DNA from 3 places in the Kitasatospora gansuensis genome. Region 1 is predicted to be linked to each of the others. Evidence: riboswitches for the same ligand, from Rfam matches in the RefSeq annotation. Region 1 holds a riboswitch; each other region holds the start of a gene.

Region 1 (4,864 bases):
TCGCCCAGCAGGAGCAGCTCACCGACCGCGAGGCGTACCTCAAGGCCGTCCGGATCCACAACGACCTGATGCACGCCTTCGAGGCCGAATCCGCCACCCTCGCCGCCTCCTTCCCCGCCCCGACGCTGCTGCGCTACCTGCGCGGCTTCGCGGTGTGGGTCGACGGAAACCACCACTGGCACCGCACCAACACCTACCGCTACACCCTGCCCGACTTCTGGTAGCCCGACCCCCGGCAGCTCAACTTCCGGCAATCCAACTTCTGGTAGCTCAAGAGGAGAACCCCCATGACCACCACCGTTCCCAACGCCGCCATCCCCGCTCCCGCCACCAGCTACCAGGGCGACATCGCCCGCTACTGGGACCACGAGGCCCGCCCCGTCAATCTGCGCCTCGGCGACGTCGACGGCCTCTACCACCACCACTACGGCATCGGCGACGTCGACCACGCCGCCCTGGAGGCCGGCCCGGAGAGCGAGCGCGAGGAGCGGCTCGTCACCGAGCTGCACCGCCTGGAGTCCGCCCAGACCGACGTCCTGCTGGACCACCTCGGTCCGATCCGCGCCGACGACACCCTGGTCGACGCCGGCTGCGGCCGCGGCGGCTCCATGGTGATGGCTCATCAGCGCTTCAACTGCACCGTCGAGGGCGTCACCCTCTCCGCCAAGCAGGCCGACTTCGGCAACCAGCGGGCCCGCGACCTCGGCATCGACCACGCGGTCCGCTCCCGGGTCGCCAACATGCTCAACATGCCGTTCGAGACCGGCCAGGCCGCCGCTTCCTGGAACAACGAGTCCAGCATGTACGTGGACCTCGAGGACCTGTTCGCCGAGCACGCCCGGGTGCTCGCCGTCGGCGGCCGCTACGTGACCATCACCGGCTGCTGGAACCCGGTCTACGGCCAGCCGTCCAAGTGGGTCTCCCAGATCAACGCCCACTTCGAGTGCAACATCCACTCCCGCCGCGAGTACCTCCGCGCGATGGCCGACAACCGCCTGGTCCCGCAGACCATCATCGACCTCACCCCCACCACCCTGCCCTACTGGGAGCTGCGCGCCACCTCCTCCCTCGTCACCGGCATCGAGGAGGCCTTCATCAACTCCTACAAGGACGGCTCCTTCCAGTACCTCCTGATCGCGGCCGACCGGGTCTGATCAGACAGCCGTGGCCCGCTCCCCGTCATCGGGGAGCGGGCCTCCGGCGTTCAACGTCAGCGCTGAAGCGCCGAGTTGAGCGTCTGCCACAGGGGCTTGGTGCTGTAGGGCAGCATGTCCTCGGCGTAGTACCACCAGAAGCAGCCGCCGACGTAGTACGGCAGGTCGAGCTTCAGGCCGTAGTAGTAGTTCAGCATCGACTGCGCCGCCGCCTGCGTGCCGCTGGTGGCGGCGTCGGGCAGGCCGACCTCACCGAAGCCCAGCTTGGCGTTCGGGTAGAGGGTGTGCAGCTGCTGGAAGTACGAGGTCCAAGTGGCCGCGCTGGGACGGATGTTGTTGCACTGGCCCTCGTAGTAGCTGAGCGTCACGTAGTCCAGGCCGTTGCGCATGTCCTCCGGCACGTACTGCTTGGTGAACGCCAGCGGGTCGAGCTCCGACGGGCCGTTGCCGCAGCCGATGTCGTAGTAGAGGGTCAGCGCGCTGCGCTTGCCGGCCGCCTCGACCTGGCGGTAGGCGTCGGTGATCTTGGTCGAGACGTCGCCGTAGCTGCCCAGCCAGTTCCCGTTCACCTCGTTGCCGACCTCCCAGAGGTCCACCTGGTTGCCGAAGGCGTTCAGGTACTGGGCGACCCGGTCGTGGTACGCCTGGGCCGAGATGTTCTTGACGTACTCGGAGTCCAGGATCTCGCCCATCAGGTAGCTGACCGGCTGGAGCTGGTTGACCGCCGAGGTGTACGAGCTGGGGCTCTCGGTCTCGTCGAAGACGATCCGGGTGGTCGGCATGTGCGCCAGGTGCCTCGACGAGTCCACGATCGCGGCGAGGTTCGACACGTCGTCGACGGTGACGCCGTACAGCGGGTCCGGCAGCGCGCGCATACCGGCGGGGGGCGCGGTGGTGGGCGACGGGGTCGGCGTGGGCGTCGCGGTCGGCGTGGGCGTGGGCACCGGGGTGGGTGTCGCCGTGGGCGTGGGGCTCACCGTCGGGGTCGGGGTGGGGCTCGGCGTGGGGGCAGGCGTCGGCGTGGGCGCCGGGGTGGGCGTCGGGGCCGGGGCCGGGGCCGTGCCCACGGTCAGGGTGTGCGTGGGGAGGTTGTGCCAGCGGCCGTCCAGGCCCCGCCAGCGGCCGAACTCCGTGTACGTACCGGCCGGCAGGCTCCGCGCGCCGGTGGTGATCGTCACACCGCTCGGGCAGATCTGGACGTTCCGGGCCGCGTTCGGGAAGTCGAGACGCTGGCCCGCCGCGTTGCGGACGGCGACCCCGACGGTGTCCGCCGTGAAGCAGCGCGAGGAGTGCACGGTGAGCGAGGCCGTGACCGAGGGGCCGGCGACGGCCGGAGCCGGGCTGATCCGGTCCTCGACGACGCTTGGGCCGCTGGCGGAGGCCTGGGTACTGACGAGGAGGGGGATGGCGAGCAGGCCGGCTGCGGCGACCGCGCCGACCCGTACGTGGGTGGCAGAAATGCGCATGGACAGGTCCTCTGCGACGCCTGCGAGGTGAGCTGTCGGGTTCGGGCCTGAGGTCGGCCCGGCCGCCTGTGGGAGCGGCTTCACCCCGAGCCTGCAGCCTCCGCGTACGCGCGGGCGGACGGGGGCAGCAGGCAACTGACCTGGTTCCCCCGCTCCCGTCCGTATCGGTGCTCGAGTGACCGCCGACGGGTGGACGGGATTCGGCGTCCCACCGGCGAGGCCCGCACGGAGCGGGCGACTCGAAGAGGCTAACAGCCGCCCCGACGCGTACAAGACAACGAGCGGCGCTGTAGCGCAGCTCACAGACGCCCTCCGACGTCACCTGGTACTGCCGCGATCCGCGCAGCGCCTGCGGGGTGCTGCGCGTTGCCACGCAGCACCCCGCATCAACCGACCGTCACCAGTCCGAGTTGGTCGCCCCCAGACTCAGCAGGACCTGGTCGAAGGTGTTGCCGTCGTTGTCGTCGGTGTACGAGATCGCGAGCGCGCCGAACGGAGAGGAAGCCACCGCGACCTGCTCCTGCCGACCGGCCGTGACCTGACTGACGGACTGGGCCGGCAGCCGGCCGGCGAAGGTGCCGTCGGGGTTGAGGCCCCGGGCCCAGACCGCCGGATCGGTGCCGGCGACGCTCCAGCCCACCACGGCGTCGCGCTGGTCGTCGATGCCGACAGTGGGGTTGCCGGCTCCGGCGACGCTGGAGATCTCGACCTCGGCCGAACCGGCGGTGCCGGTCGCGGTGAACGACCGGGCCCAGACGCCACGGGTGCCGGTGTGATCGGACTCCCAGGCCACCGCGAAGTCGCCGTTGAAGTCGGCGGCCACTGCCGGGCGTTGCTGTTGCCCGCCGCCGAGGCTGTTGGCACTGCGGCGGGTGAGTGCGACAGTGCCGTTCGCCTTGGCCAGCTTCACCAGACCGATCTGGTAGAAGCCGTTGCCGTCGGTGTCCTCGTCCCAGACCACGACGGCGTCACCCGAGGCGGAGGTCGCGACGTCGGGGTTGTGGTGCGCGCCGCCGGCCGCGTTGACCGTCACCTCGTACGCCTTCGTCGTGGTCCCCGTGAACCCGGCTGCCTTCACCGTCGCCGCCGCGGTGCCCTGGATGTCCTCCCACACCACGGAGAACGCGACCGCGGTGGCGCTGCCCGGCGCGCCGTCCGGATCGACCGCGACGCGCGGATGGATCTGCTGGCCGCCGGCGCTCGCGTTGGCCTGACCGGAGCCGAGGACCGCACCGGCCGGGGAGAGCACCCGGTAGGTGATGTTGTAGAGCCCGTTGCCGTCCGGGTCCTCCGCCCACACGACGACGGCGTTGCCCCGGTCGTCGAGCCCCACGTCGGGCTGGAGATGCCGCCAGGCCACGCCCGCCGTCCCACCGGCCGAGAGCTTCTGCTCGTAGGCCGAGACGCCGTTACGGTACATCCGCACCCAAACGTCGCTGTGCGCGTTGTCGCCCGGGTTGGTCGAGTCGCGGTCGTCCTCCCAGACCACCGCGACGTCGCCGAGGCGGTTGGCCGCGACCTGGGCGGAGTCCTGGTCACCGGTGGAGTCGCTGTTCGCGGTCACCCAGGACGAGGGCCCCGCCGCCGAAGCCGGAGTGACCAGGGCGAGGACCGCGGCGAAACCGGCGACGGCCGCGCCGAGTACGGAGAGCCTACGCATCGGCCAACCCCGGCTGTCCGTCGTGGATGACAAAGGTCCGGGCGGTGGTCGCCGCCGCGCCGTGCTCGGTCACCGTCGCCACCGACCGGAAGTCGGCGGTGAGTTGGGACGGCGTGATGTGCGTACGGACGTAGCCGCGCTGGTTGGAGTAGAAGCGCAGATGCGGGTTGAGCGATCCGTTCGGGATCGTCGTGGTGGTGCTTCCGTTGCCGCCGCTGGTGATCGAGGTGCAGACGAGCTCGGAGCCGATGGTCGCCGACGACGGATCGGCGTAGTCGGCCTTGAGGTCGTTGCCCCAGGACGCGTGCACGTCGCCGGTGAGGACGACCGGGTTGCGTACGGCCCGGTCGATGATGCCCTGCTGGATCCGCGCCCGGCTGGCCCGGTACCCGTCCCAGGCGTCCATGTTCATCGCACCGGAGGAGTTCACGTTCCGGGCGAAGAACACCTGCTGCCCGATCAGGTCCCAGGTACCCAGGCGCTGGCCGAGCCCGTCCAGCAGCCAGGACTCCTGGGCCGCGCCGGTGATCGAACGGTTCGTCAGATCGGCGTCGGCGCAGACCTTCGTCCCGTCGCCGCAGGCC
Region 2 (4,864 bases), 5.4 Mb from region 1:
CTGGCCCGGTCGGCGAGCAGCGCCTCGATCCGGGGCCGGACCGGGACCGCCTCGGCCCCGGCCGGGGTGGCCGGGGCCACCGGCGGCACCCGGACCGGACGGGCCGGCGGCGGCGAGAGCTGCACCAGACCGGCCGCCGCGAGCAGCAGCGCGGCCCGGCGGGACAGCACGGCGCCGCCGGCCCGCGCCCCGGCGTCCGGGGTCGGGCCGGCCGCCGACGGCAGGGCACCGCTCAGACCCGCACCACCCCGGAGACGGGCATCGCGCTGACGCTCTCGTAGCGGACCCGGGCGCCGGGGTAGGGCGCGTGCACGACCACACCGCCGCCGGCGTACATCCCGACGTGGTGCATGTCCCTGTAGAAGATCACCAGGTCTCCCGGCCGGGCCTCGGCGAGGCTGATCCGCTGCCCCGCGCTTGCCTGCTGCTGCGAGGTGCGCGGCAGGGTCACTCCGGCCTGCCGCCAGGCCCAGTACATCAGACCCGAACAGTCGAACGTACGGGGCCCGGTCGATCCGTAGACGTAGGGGGAGCCGATCTTGCTGCTGGCGGCGGCCAGCGCGGCGGCGGCCTGACTGGAGGCGGCGGGCAGGTTGCCGAGGTCGAGCCGTTCGGCGCCCCGGGCGGCCCGCTTGGCGGCGTCCCTGGCGTCGTCGTCGGCCATCCTGGCCCGCTCCCCCGCGCCCAGCGTGTTCAGCAGCCGCTGAGCCTTGGTCAGCCGCTGCCGGATCTCCTGCTTGCTCTCGTTCAGGGTGCGCCGGACGGACTCCAGCTCGGCCAGCTTGGCGGTGGTCTCGGCCCGCCGCTGGTCGAGCCGGCGCTGACTGTCGATCACCTGCCGCAGGGTGTCGTTCTGCCGCTCCGCCGACTGGTCCAGGGTGCGGGCCCGGTACAGGTAGCCGGCCGGGTCGGAGTCCAGCATCAGCTGCACCGCCGGGTCGATGCCGCCCGCCCGGTACTGGGCGGCGGCCACCGAGCCGAGCCCGGCGCGCAGCCGGTTCAGCTCGTCCTGGCCGACCGCCACCTGGTTCTGCAGCGAGCCGGTGTCGGACTGCAGCTGACGCTGCTCCTCCAGCGCCGCGTTGAACTTCTCCGAGGCCTGCTCGGCTTCCTCGTAGAGCTGATCGACCTGGGCCTTGACGTCCTTGCGGGTGGGCGGCTCGGCCGGGGCCCCGGGCGCGGCCCCGGCGGCGCCGGTGGCGGCCATCCCGAGCACCGTGGTGGCCGCGGCGGTGAACACCAGCGCCCGGGTGAACCGGCGGGCGCCTGGCAGGGGAGAACGACTGTACGTCGACATACCGGCGGCGGCTCCATTCCTGCGCCGGGCCACCGCCGCCGCCCGGGGTCGGGCGGCCTCCGAGCGAAGGTCCGGGGGCAGACGTTAGCGAGTCGCGGCGATCTAGTCCAAACCCCTACAGCACCGAATATTTGACCATTAATCGGACATCTGACCGATCGTCCGGAAACGCCGCAGGCCCGGCACGGGGCCGGGCCTGCGGGAGTTGCTTCGGACGGGTGGTCAGACCCGGACGATGCGGGTGATCGACATGACCGTGGCCGACTCGTGCCGGACCAGGGCTCCGGTGTGCGGGGCGTGCACGATCTGGCCGTTGCCCACGTAGAGGCCGACGTGGCCGCCCCCGCTGTAGATGATCAGGTCACCGGGCTTGGCGTCGGCGATGTTGGTGCCGATGTTCTGGCCGGCCCCCATCTGCGACTGCGAGGTGCGCGGCAGCGAGATCCCGGCCTTGTCGAAGGCCCAGACCATCAGGCCGGAGCAGTCGAAGGAGTTCGGGCCGGTGGCACCCCAGCCGTACGGCTTGCCGATCTGCGCCTCGGCGGCGGCGATCACGGTGGCGGCGTACGAGCCGGCCGGCAGGCCGCTCAGGTCGGTCCGGGTCTCCGAGCGCGAGGCGCGGTCGTCGGCCTTCGGGGTGGCGGCGGCGGCCTTGGTGGCCGACTCGGCGGCGGCCTTGGCCTCGGCGGCCCGCAGCTCGTCCTGCTCCTTGCGGCTGAGCGTGTCGAGCAGCGCCTGCGCGCTCGCCAGCTTGGCCTGGATCTCGTCCTTGCCCGTCTTGAGCTCCTGGGTGGTCTTCTCCAGGTCGGCGAGCTTGTTCTGCGCCTCGGACTTCTGCTGGTCGAGCTTGCTCTGCTCGCCCTTCAGCGTCTTGAGGGTGTCCGCCTGGGAGGTGCCGAGCTGGCTCAGCGAGTCGGCCTGGCCTAGGAAGGCGTCCGGGCTGCTGGAGAGCATCAGCTGGACGGTCGGCGATATCCCGCCGGTCCGGTACTGCTCGGCGGCGATCTCACCCAGGGTGCTCTGAAGGGTGGTCACCTCGGCCTGCTGCCGGGCCACCTGGTCCTGGAGGCCGCTGACCTGCTTCTGCAGGGTCTGCTGCTTCTCCGTCGCCGCGTTGAACTTCTCGGTCGCGACCTCGGCCTGCTCGTTCAGCTGGTCGACCTGGGTCTTGACCTCGTCCTTGGTGGGAGTCGGGTCGGCATGCGCACCGGTCTGGGCGGACAGTGCCACCGCAGCGGCGGCGGCAGCCGTGATGATCGACACGCGGGTGCGGCTGGCAGGCTTGGGACGACGATGGGACGCCACGAAGGCGGGCTCCTTCTTCCTACGTCCGCCTACCGGGTGAGCTGACGGGTTCGGGCTGGAAGAGATGCCCTACGACGCCTCACCGCCGAGCCGTCTCACGACGGTCCGTCGACCTGGCGCCGATTCACCCCGAGGAACATGGTTCCCCGGCTCCGATCGACAGCGCCCTCACTCGGGCTTCCCCGTAAGGCAGTCGGACTGCCTCGCTGTGTCTCGGACTCGGCGGTAACCCCCGCCGCCACCCAGGCTGGGTGATCGACAGTGCGGTGGTTCGAGATGGACCCTAGTAACCCAACCGTGATCGGTTCAAATCCTTGTAAGAAAAAAGTCGTAATGAAGTCGTGATTCTTTGGAGAATACGACTGAGTGTGACCGGAAATGCACGCTGTGCCGATGGATTCTCAGGATGCGGTCACAGCGAGGCCCACCAGAGGTGTCCCAGATCACAGGGAGGTTCTGGCGGGCCCGCGCGTGTCACAGGGCGTCAGTTGTGCGCCTTGAGGGGGAGATGTCCGTTATGCCGTGTCAGGCTGACGGTGGATCAGACCCGGCGGATGGTCTTGATCGGCATCGCGTCGGCCTTCATGATCTTCACGACGTCACCGGTGTGCGGCGCGTGCACCACGTAGCCGTTGCCGATGTAGATCCCGATGTGGTGCGCGTCCGAGTGGTAGACCACCAGGTCGCCCGGCTGCGCGTTGGCGTAGTCCTTGCCGACGTTGGTGCCGACGGTGGCCTGCTCCTGCGAGGTGCGCGGCAGCGAGACGCCCGCCTGCTGGTACGCCCAGACCACCAGGCCGGAGCAGTCGAAGGAGTTCGGTCCGGTGGCACCCCAGACGTACGGCTTGCCCTGCTTGCCCATCGCGGCGTTGACCGCCACACCGGCGTAGCCGCCGACGGCCGGCAGCGAGCCGACGTCGATCCGCTCCCCGCCGCGCGAGGCGCGGTCGCCCAGGACGGCGTTCCGGTCGGCCGAGCTCAGCTGGTTGAGCAGCTTCTGCGCCTCGGCCAGCTTCTTCTGCACCTCGGCCTTGGCGTCGTTCAGCACCTTGGTGTTGCGGTCCAGCTCGGCCAGCGTCTCCGCGGCCTCGACCTTCTGCTGGTCCAGCCGGCGCTGCTGGTCCTGCAGCGACTTCAGGGTCTGCGACTGGGTCTGGTTCACCTGGTCGACGCTGGACGCCTTGCTCAGGTAGTTCTCCGGGTCGGAGGAGAGCATCAGCGCGACCGAGGGGTCCACCCCGCCGTCGCGGTACTCCTGCGCCGCCACGGCCGCCAGGCCGCCCTGAAGCTGCGTCATCTGCTCCTGGCCGCGGGCCACCTGGTCCTGGAGCTGGTCGGCCTGCTTGCGCAGCTGGTCGGTCCGCTCCTTGGCGCCGTTGTAGCGCTCGGCGGCCTGCTCCTGCTCGGTGAAGAGCTGGTCGACCTGGACCTTCACCTCGTCCTTGCTCGGCTTGGCCGGCGCCGCGTGGGCACCCGCCTGGGCCGACAGGGCGACCGCGGTCGCTGCGGCAGCGGTCAGCACGGAGACCCGTGCACGGCTCGGCTGCTTGGGGCGGCGGTGGGAAGCCAAAGGACTAGCTCCTTCATCACTCCTGGACGCGACCTCACCCGTTCGGGTGCTTGTCCAGAATATAGGTTTGACGCCCGACCCTAGTGAAGTTGTCACGGGTGCGCCACTCCCCTACCCCTACGAACTTCCGCCCACAGACCGGAATTCACCGGACCGACACAACCCGGTCACCCGCCCTGACCAGCCGTCAGTCAGGCTTACGGCCTGGCCAGCCGCTTCAGCAGGAGCAGCGAGGCCACCGGGCGCGCACCGGCCTTCTTCACGCCGTCGGCGACCTCCTTGTCGGTGGAGACCACCACCACCGGACGTCCCTGCGGCTCGGCCCTGACCAGCCGCCGGATCAGCTCGTCCGCGGTCTCGCCGGTCCGGCTGAACCGGACCCTGACCCCGCGCGGCGGCGCCAGGATCACCGGCACGTCCAGGTCCTGGCCGTCGAAGACACAGGTCACCTCGGCCTGGGTGCGCTGGGCCAGCATCGCCAGACCGCCGAGCAGCCGGATCCGCTGCTGCTCCAGCGGCAGCGTCGGGTACCCGGTCTTGGTCACGTTGTAGCCGTCCACCACCAGGTGGACCTGAGGGATCGCCAGCAGCTGGTCCAGCAGCGCCGGGTCGTCCTCGGCCAGCGCCCGCCGGGCCACGTCGTGCGGCGAGGCCGAGGCCGGGGCCACCGCGTCCACCAGATCGGCCGGGTG
Region 3 (4,864 bases), 4.7 Mb from region 1:
CTTCCGCGGCGACGCCTCCGACTGGCTCGCCTTCGCGGTGCTGTTCGCGGCCGTCCCGCTGCTGGTGGTGCTCAACGTCCTGATCCCGGCCTGGGCCCCGCCCACCGCGCTGGTGCTGCCGATCCTGGCCGGCGCGCTGCTGCTGCGGCCCGGCACCCTGGTGCTGCTCTACGCGGCCGCCGCGCTCGGGCTCTCGGTCGAGTCGCTGATCCACACCGGCGAGCGGGTGGCCAGCGACCGCCCCGACACGTACGTCTACGGCGTCACCCCGGGCGCCGCCCTGGTGGTCGGCGCGGTCGGGGTGGCCGGGCTGCTGCTGGCCCAGTTCCGCAGCCGGGTCGGCGTGCCGTGGCGCGGCGGCGGCTCGATGCTGTTCGACCTGCGCGAGCGGCTGCGGGTGCAGAGCAGGGTGCCCGCGCTGCCCGCGGGCTGGTCCGCCGACATGGCGCTCCGCCCGGCCGGCGGCCAGTCCTTCTCCGGCGACTTCGTGGTGGCCACCCGGACCGGCCCCGGCCGGCGGACCCTGGAGGTGGTCCTGGCCGACGTGTCCGGAAAGGGCATGGACGCGGGCTCCCGCGCGCTGCTGCTCTCCGGCGCGTTCGGCGGGCTGCTCGGCTCGCTGCCGGCCCAGCAGTTCCTGCCCGCCGCCAACGGCTACCTGCTCCGGCAGGACTGGGACGAGGGCTTCGCGACCGCCGTGCACCTGGTGCTGGACCTGGAGACCGGCGAGTACGAGCTGCTGTCGGCCGGGCACCTGCCCGGGATGCAGCGGCACGCGGGCACCGGCCGCTGGGAGATCAAGGAGTCCACCGAGGGCGCGCTGCTCGGGGTCTACGACGGCGCGGTGTTCGAGGCGGTCCGCGGCCGGCTGGACCAGGGCGACGTGCTGATGCTCTGCACCGACGGCATGGTGGAGATCCCCGGCCGGGACCTGACCGAGGGGATGGACCGGCTGATGGGGGAGGCGGACCGGCTGATCGGCGGCGCCCCGTTCTCCCAACACGGCGGCCGGGGCTCGGCGGTGAGGCTGATCGAGTCGGTCGCCAAGGACGTGAACGACGACCGGGCGGTCCTGCTGCTCTGGCGTGGGTGACCGACCGGTAGCCGAAGTGTGTCAAGTCGGTGCACCGGTCTTCGGCCATTCCTGATCGCGGCCCGGTGCAGTGGATCTAGGTCCGGCCCCACCAGCCCGGGAGCGGTCAACTTCCAGTTAGGGGTACCCGTTCGACGGCCCGTCAGGTCGGCTGGGCTATCGTCTCGGTCGGCGGAAATTCGTCTCACATCGCAGGATCTTCGCGGCTGGCTTCCGGCAAGTCCTTTACGCAGTCGGCACGAACGACCACACTGAGTTCGGGTGGGACGGTCGGTTCTCGGGGGTCTCGGGGGATTGGGCCCGCCACGAAGCTCGCTACGAAAGAATGAGGAAGTGAGTCCTGGTGGCCTTCTCCGTCTCAGCGCTGGTCCTGTTCGGGATCATCGTGGTCATCTTCATCCGCAACAAGCAGTTGAAGACCAGTCACGCGGTCATGGCCGCACTGTTCGGCTTCATGCTCAGCCAGTCCACGGCGGCCAAGCCGATCCAGGACTTCCTCACCCAGCTCGCGCAGACCATCTCCTCGGTCGCCAGCTGACGACGCACGGCCTCGGGCGCGGCTGACCCGGGTCAGGCTTTCAGCGACGACTCCGCCACCAGCGGCCCAACCAGCGGCGCGGCGGCGGGGGTTCAGCCTGTCCCGGGTGCTCCGGCTGCGGGTGCTCGGCGACCAGCAGCAGGAACAGCCGGGCCCAGCAGAGCCGTTCGCCCCGTGGCCAGTCCAGTGCGCGCAGGGCGGCCGAAGCCGGCTCGCAGACCGTCCCGTTGATCCGGACCTCGGCGACGTCGTCGCCCGCCTTGCCGCCGAAGAACAGCTTCACGCCGTTGACCTGACGCTCGGTCAGCTTCGGCAGCACGGCGGCCGCCAGCACCGGGCCGAGGTCGCGCTCGGTGACCCAGTCGAACAGCGGGTCGGTGTCGGCGCCGAACACCGCGGCCGGGCCCTGCACCACGTGCCAGCCGGGGAACTCGGGGGCGTCGTAGTGGTCGCCCTCGCCGGTCAGCAGGCTCAGTACGGCGGTCGCCGTGGTGCCCGCCCACATCCGCACCGCGCTGTCCAGCCGCTCCACCTCGGTGCCGCCCACACCGGCCGCGCAGTCCCAGAGCACCGGTGCGTCGCCCTGGCCGAGCCGCAGGACGTAGCCGAGGTCGACATGGCCGGCGCCGGTGCCGTGCTCGTCGTGGTCGCGGAAGGCCACCGCCGTGGTGCCGGGGCCGCGCACCAGCGGGCCGTCGAGGGTGAACTCCTGACCGAGTCCGGCCATCTCGCGGATCACCGCGCGCTGGATGACGGCCAGCCGTTCCTCGGGGCGCACAGGCGGGGCTCCTTGCTCAGCGGCGCCTCGAACACCTGCGTTCGAGCTCGACCGTGGGCGAGCGTATCGGCCCGACGTGAGCGGTGTCACGGTGAACGCTGGCGGAGCGGGTCCGGCCGGGCACGGACGGCGATATCGGACACCCTCCGTAGAAAGGTCGGGGACGAAGCGTCGCCGATTCGGGGTGTCAGGGGCGCAAGTCCCGACCGGGACGTGACCTTCGTCCCTGATCATCCTTGTTCAGCGTTCAACCGGGGCTTGCCACTTCGCGACCGATCGGCTTTGCTTCGAGGCCTGTCCGGTGAACGACCGGACGGGCTCATCCGGGCGGAACGCCGAATCCTGCCGCCGCCCGGCGCCTCGTACAAGGCACGCATGGCAGGAGCGGGGGACCCAAGGTAAGTCGCCGAACCGGTGTGAACCGGGACGGCTTGGGGTTAAGCCGCATTCCTGCGGCCGGGCATCTCCAGTCCGCACCCGACAGCTCACCTCGTAGGCGTCGGAGAGGACCCCCCATGTCCGCACAGGGCAAGCACCGTCGCGTCCAGCTGTCCCACCTGACCCGGATCGCCGTCGCGACCGGCGTCCTCGGCGCCACCTTCGCACTCCCGGTCGCCGCCGCCAGCGCCCACCAGGGCCACGCCGCCGCCTCCGTGCCGCAGGCCGCCCCGGCCGCCGTGACCACCATCGCCACCGAGACCGCTCCGGCCGCCACCGCGGTGACCCCGGTCGCCGCCGCCACCCCGGCCGCGAGCAGCTACCAGGTCGTCAGTGGCGACACCCTCTCGAAGATCGCCTCCGCCAAGCAGGTGGACGGCGGCTGGGAGAAGCTCTACCAGGACAACCGCACCGTGGTCGGCGGCAACCCGAACCTGATCTACCCGGGTCAGCAGCTCTCGCTCGCCGGCAAGGCCGTGGCCGCCACGCCGGCGCCCGCCGCGGAGGCCCCGAAGGCCGTCGTCGAGGCGCCGAAGACCGAGACCAAGTCCTCCTCTTCCTCCTCCGCGAGCACCACGGACTCCACCAAGGCGTCCCGCTCCAAGGCGACCACCGCGGCCCCGAAGGCGAGCACCGCCCCGAAGGCTGCTGCGGCTCCGAAGGCCGAGTCGGCCGCCGTGGCGGCCGGCGGCTACGTCGCCCCGGTCAGCGGCGGCACCTCCACCGCGTACCACGCCTCCGGTTCCTCCTGGTCCAGCGGCTACCACACCGGTGTCGACTTCCGCGCCTCGACCGGCACCAGCGTCAAGGCCATCACCTCCGGCACCGTGGTCAAGGCCGGCAACGGCGGGTCCTACGGCAACGAGGTCGTCGTCAAGCACGCCGACGGCAAGTACTCCGAGTACGCCCACCTCTCCTCGATCTCCGTCAGCGTCGGCCAGTCCGTCTCGGCCGGCCAGCAGCTGGGCCTCTCCGGCGCCACCGGCAACGTGACCGGCCCGCACCTGCACTTCGAGGTCCGCACCGGCCCGGCCTACGGCTCCGACATCGACCCGGTCGCCTACCTGCGCGCGCACGGCGTCAACGTCTGATCCGACTGACTCGGCCTCAGACGACTTCGGCCCCCTGGTCATTGACCAGGGGGCCGAGGCGTTGGAGCGGGTGACGAGAATCGAACTCGCGTGACCAGTTTGGAAGACTGGGGCTCTACCATTGAGCTACACCCGCGTGCGGTGCCGGAGCGCACAGTGACCTCGGGGCCGTTGCCGGTCGCGAGGACAGGGTCAGCGTACCTGGTCGGGTCGGTTGCTCGCACACCGCTTTGGCGGTTCGGCCCGTTCGGTGGGTCTCCGATATGACCATGGGGGCGGCCGGGGCGGCGTGTACGCTTCCTCTCGGCACCACGGGGTGTGGCGCAGCTTGGTAGCGCGTCCGCTTTGGGAGCGGAAGGCCGTCGGTTCGAATCCGGCCACCCCGACAGTGCGGCAGGGTCTCGTCAACACGCGGGGCCCTGTTGGCGTTTCCGGGGGCGGATGCCCGAGCGGCGGGTACGCCAATGGCGAACCTGACGGTGTGCCAGGCGACCTTCCCGTTCGCCGGGGGCCGCCCCGTGCCACCGGGATTCGGAGGCTGCCGGGACCGTCCCGGGCCGTTCGGGGAGCCGGGTTCGGGGGTCGGTCGGGCCCTGTGGGTGACCCGAACAGCGGCGCCCTGGCGTCCGCCTTTCGTGCTACCGGTAGGATGGGCCGCTGGCGGTCGTCCCTGTGGCATGTGCACAGGTCAGACCGCCCGAGGGCGAGGAGTCACGCTCACCGTCCACCCCCGTACGGGAGATGCAGCTCCAACCGCCCATCACCCGTCTCGTCCGAACCCGATCGGCCCACGGCCGGTCGTCGGAGGGCGTAGACAACCTGACCGCAAGCCCCCAAGGAGACCCAACCGTGAAGAGCGCCGTCGAGACTCTGAACCCGACCCGGGTTCGACTCACCGTCGAGGTGCCCTTCGAGGAGCTCAAGCC

What was found. Region 1 has a riboswitch for cyclic di-AMP ahead of F4556_RS37525 (glycoside hydrolase 5 family protein). Riboswitches for the same ligand answer to the same signal wherever they lie in the genome.
Region 2: another riboswitch for cyclic di-AMP. It lies ahead of F4556_RS27510 (C40 family peptidase); the one in region 1 lies ahead of F4556_RS37525 (glycoside hydrolase 5 family protein).
Region 3: another riboswitch for cyclic di-AMP. It lies ahead of F4556_RS24160 (M23 family metallopeptidase); the one in region 1 lies ahead of F4556_RS37525 (glycoside hydrolase 5 family protein).

Annotation. Positions count from the first base shown of each region.
Region 1 is NZ_JACHJR010000001.1:697,528-702,391, forward strand. Features, by position in the region: gene F4556_RS03230 (family 2 encapsulin nanocompartment cargo protein terpene cyclase) at 1-224, shown strand, start outside; gene F4556_RS03235 (geranyl diphosphate 2-C-methyltransferase) at 288-1,154, shown strand; gene F4556_RS37525 (glycoside hydrolase 5 family protein) at 1,211-2,620, opposite strand; cyclic di-AMP (ydaO/yuaA leader) riboswitch at 2,623-2,800, opposite strand; gene F4556_RS03245 (hypothetical protein) at 3,018-4,280, opposite strand; gene F4556_RS03250 (alkaline phosphatase D family protein) at 4,273-4,864, opposite strand, start outside.
Region 2 is NZ_JACHJR010000001.1:6,082,132-6,086,995, reverse strand. Features, by position in the region: gene F4556_RS27520 (hypothetical protein) at 1-170, opposite strand, end outside; gene F4556_RS27515 (C40 family peptidase) at 233-1,297, opposite strand; gene F4556_RS27510 (C40 family peptidase) at 1,520-2,602, opposite strand; cyclic di-AMP (ydaO/yuaA leader) riboswitch at 2,613-2,777, opposite strand; gene F4556_RS27505 (C40 family peptidase) at 3,144-4,172, opposite strand; gene F4556_RS27500 (NYN domain-containing protein) at 4,370-4,864, opposite strand, start outside.
Region 3 is NZ_JACHJR010000001.1:5,406,339-5,411,202, forward strand. Features, by position in the region: gene F4556_RS24145 (PP2C family protein-serine/threonine phosphatase) at 1-1,093, shown strand, start outside; gene F4556_RS24150 (hypothetical protein) at 1,437-1,631, shown strand; gene F4556_RS24155 (DUF6348 family protein) at 1,672-2,409, opposite strand; cyclic di-AMP (ydaO/yuaA leader) riboswitch at 2,743-2,916, shown strand; gene F4556_RS24160 (M23 family metallopeptidase) at 2,925-3,938, shown strand; tRNA gene F4556_RS24165 (tRNA-Gly) at 4,001-4,074, opposite strand; tRNA gene F4556_RS24170 (tRNA-Pro) at 4,251-4,324, shown strand; gene tig (trigger factor) at 4,788-4,864, shown strand, end outside.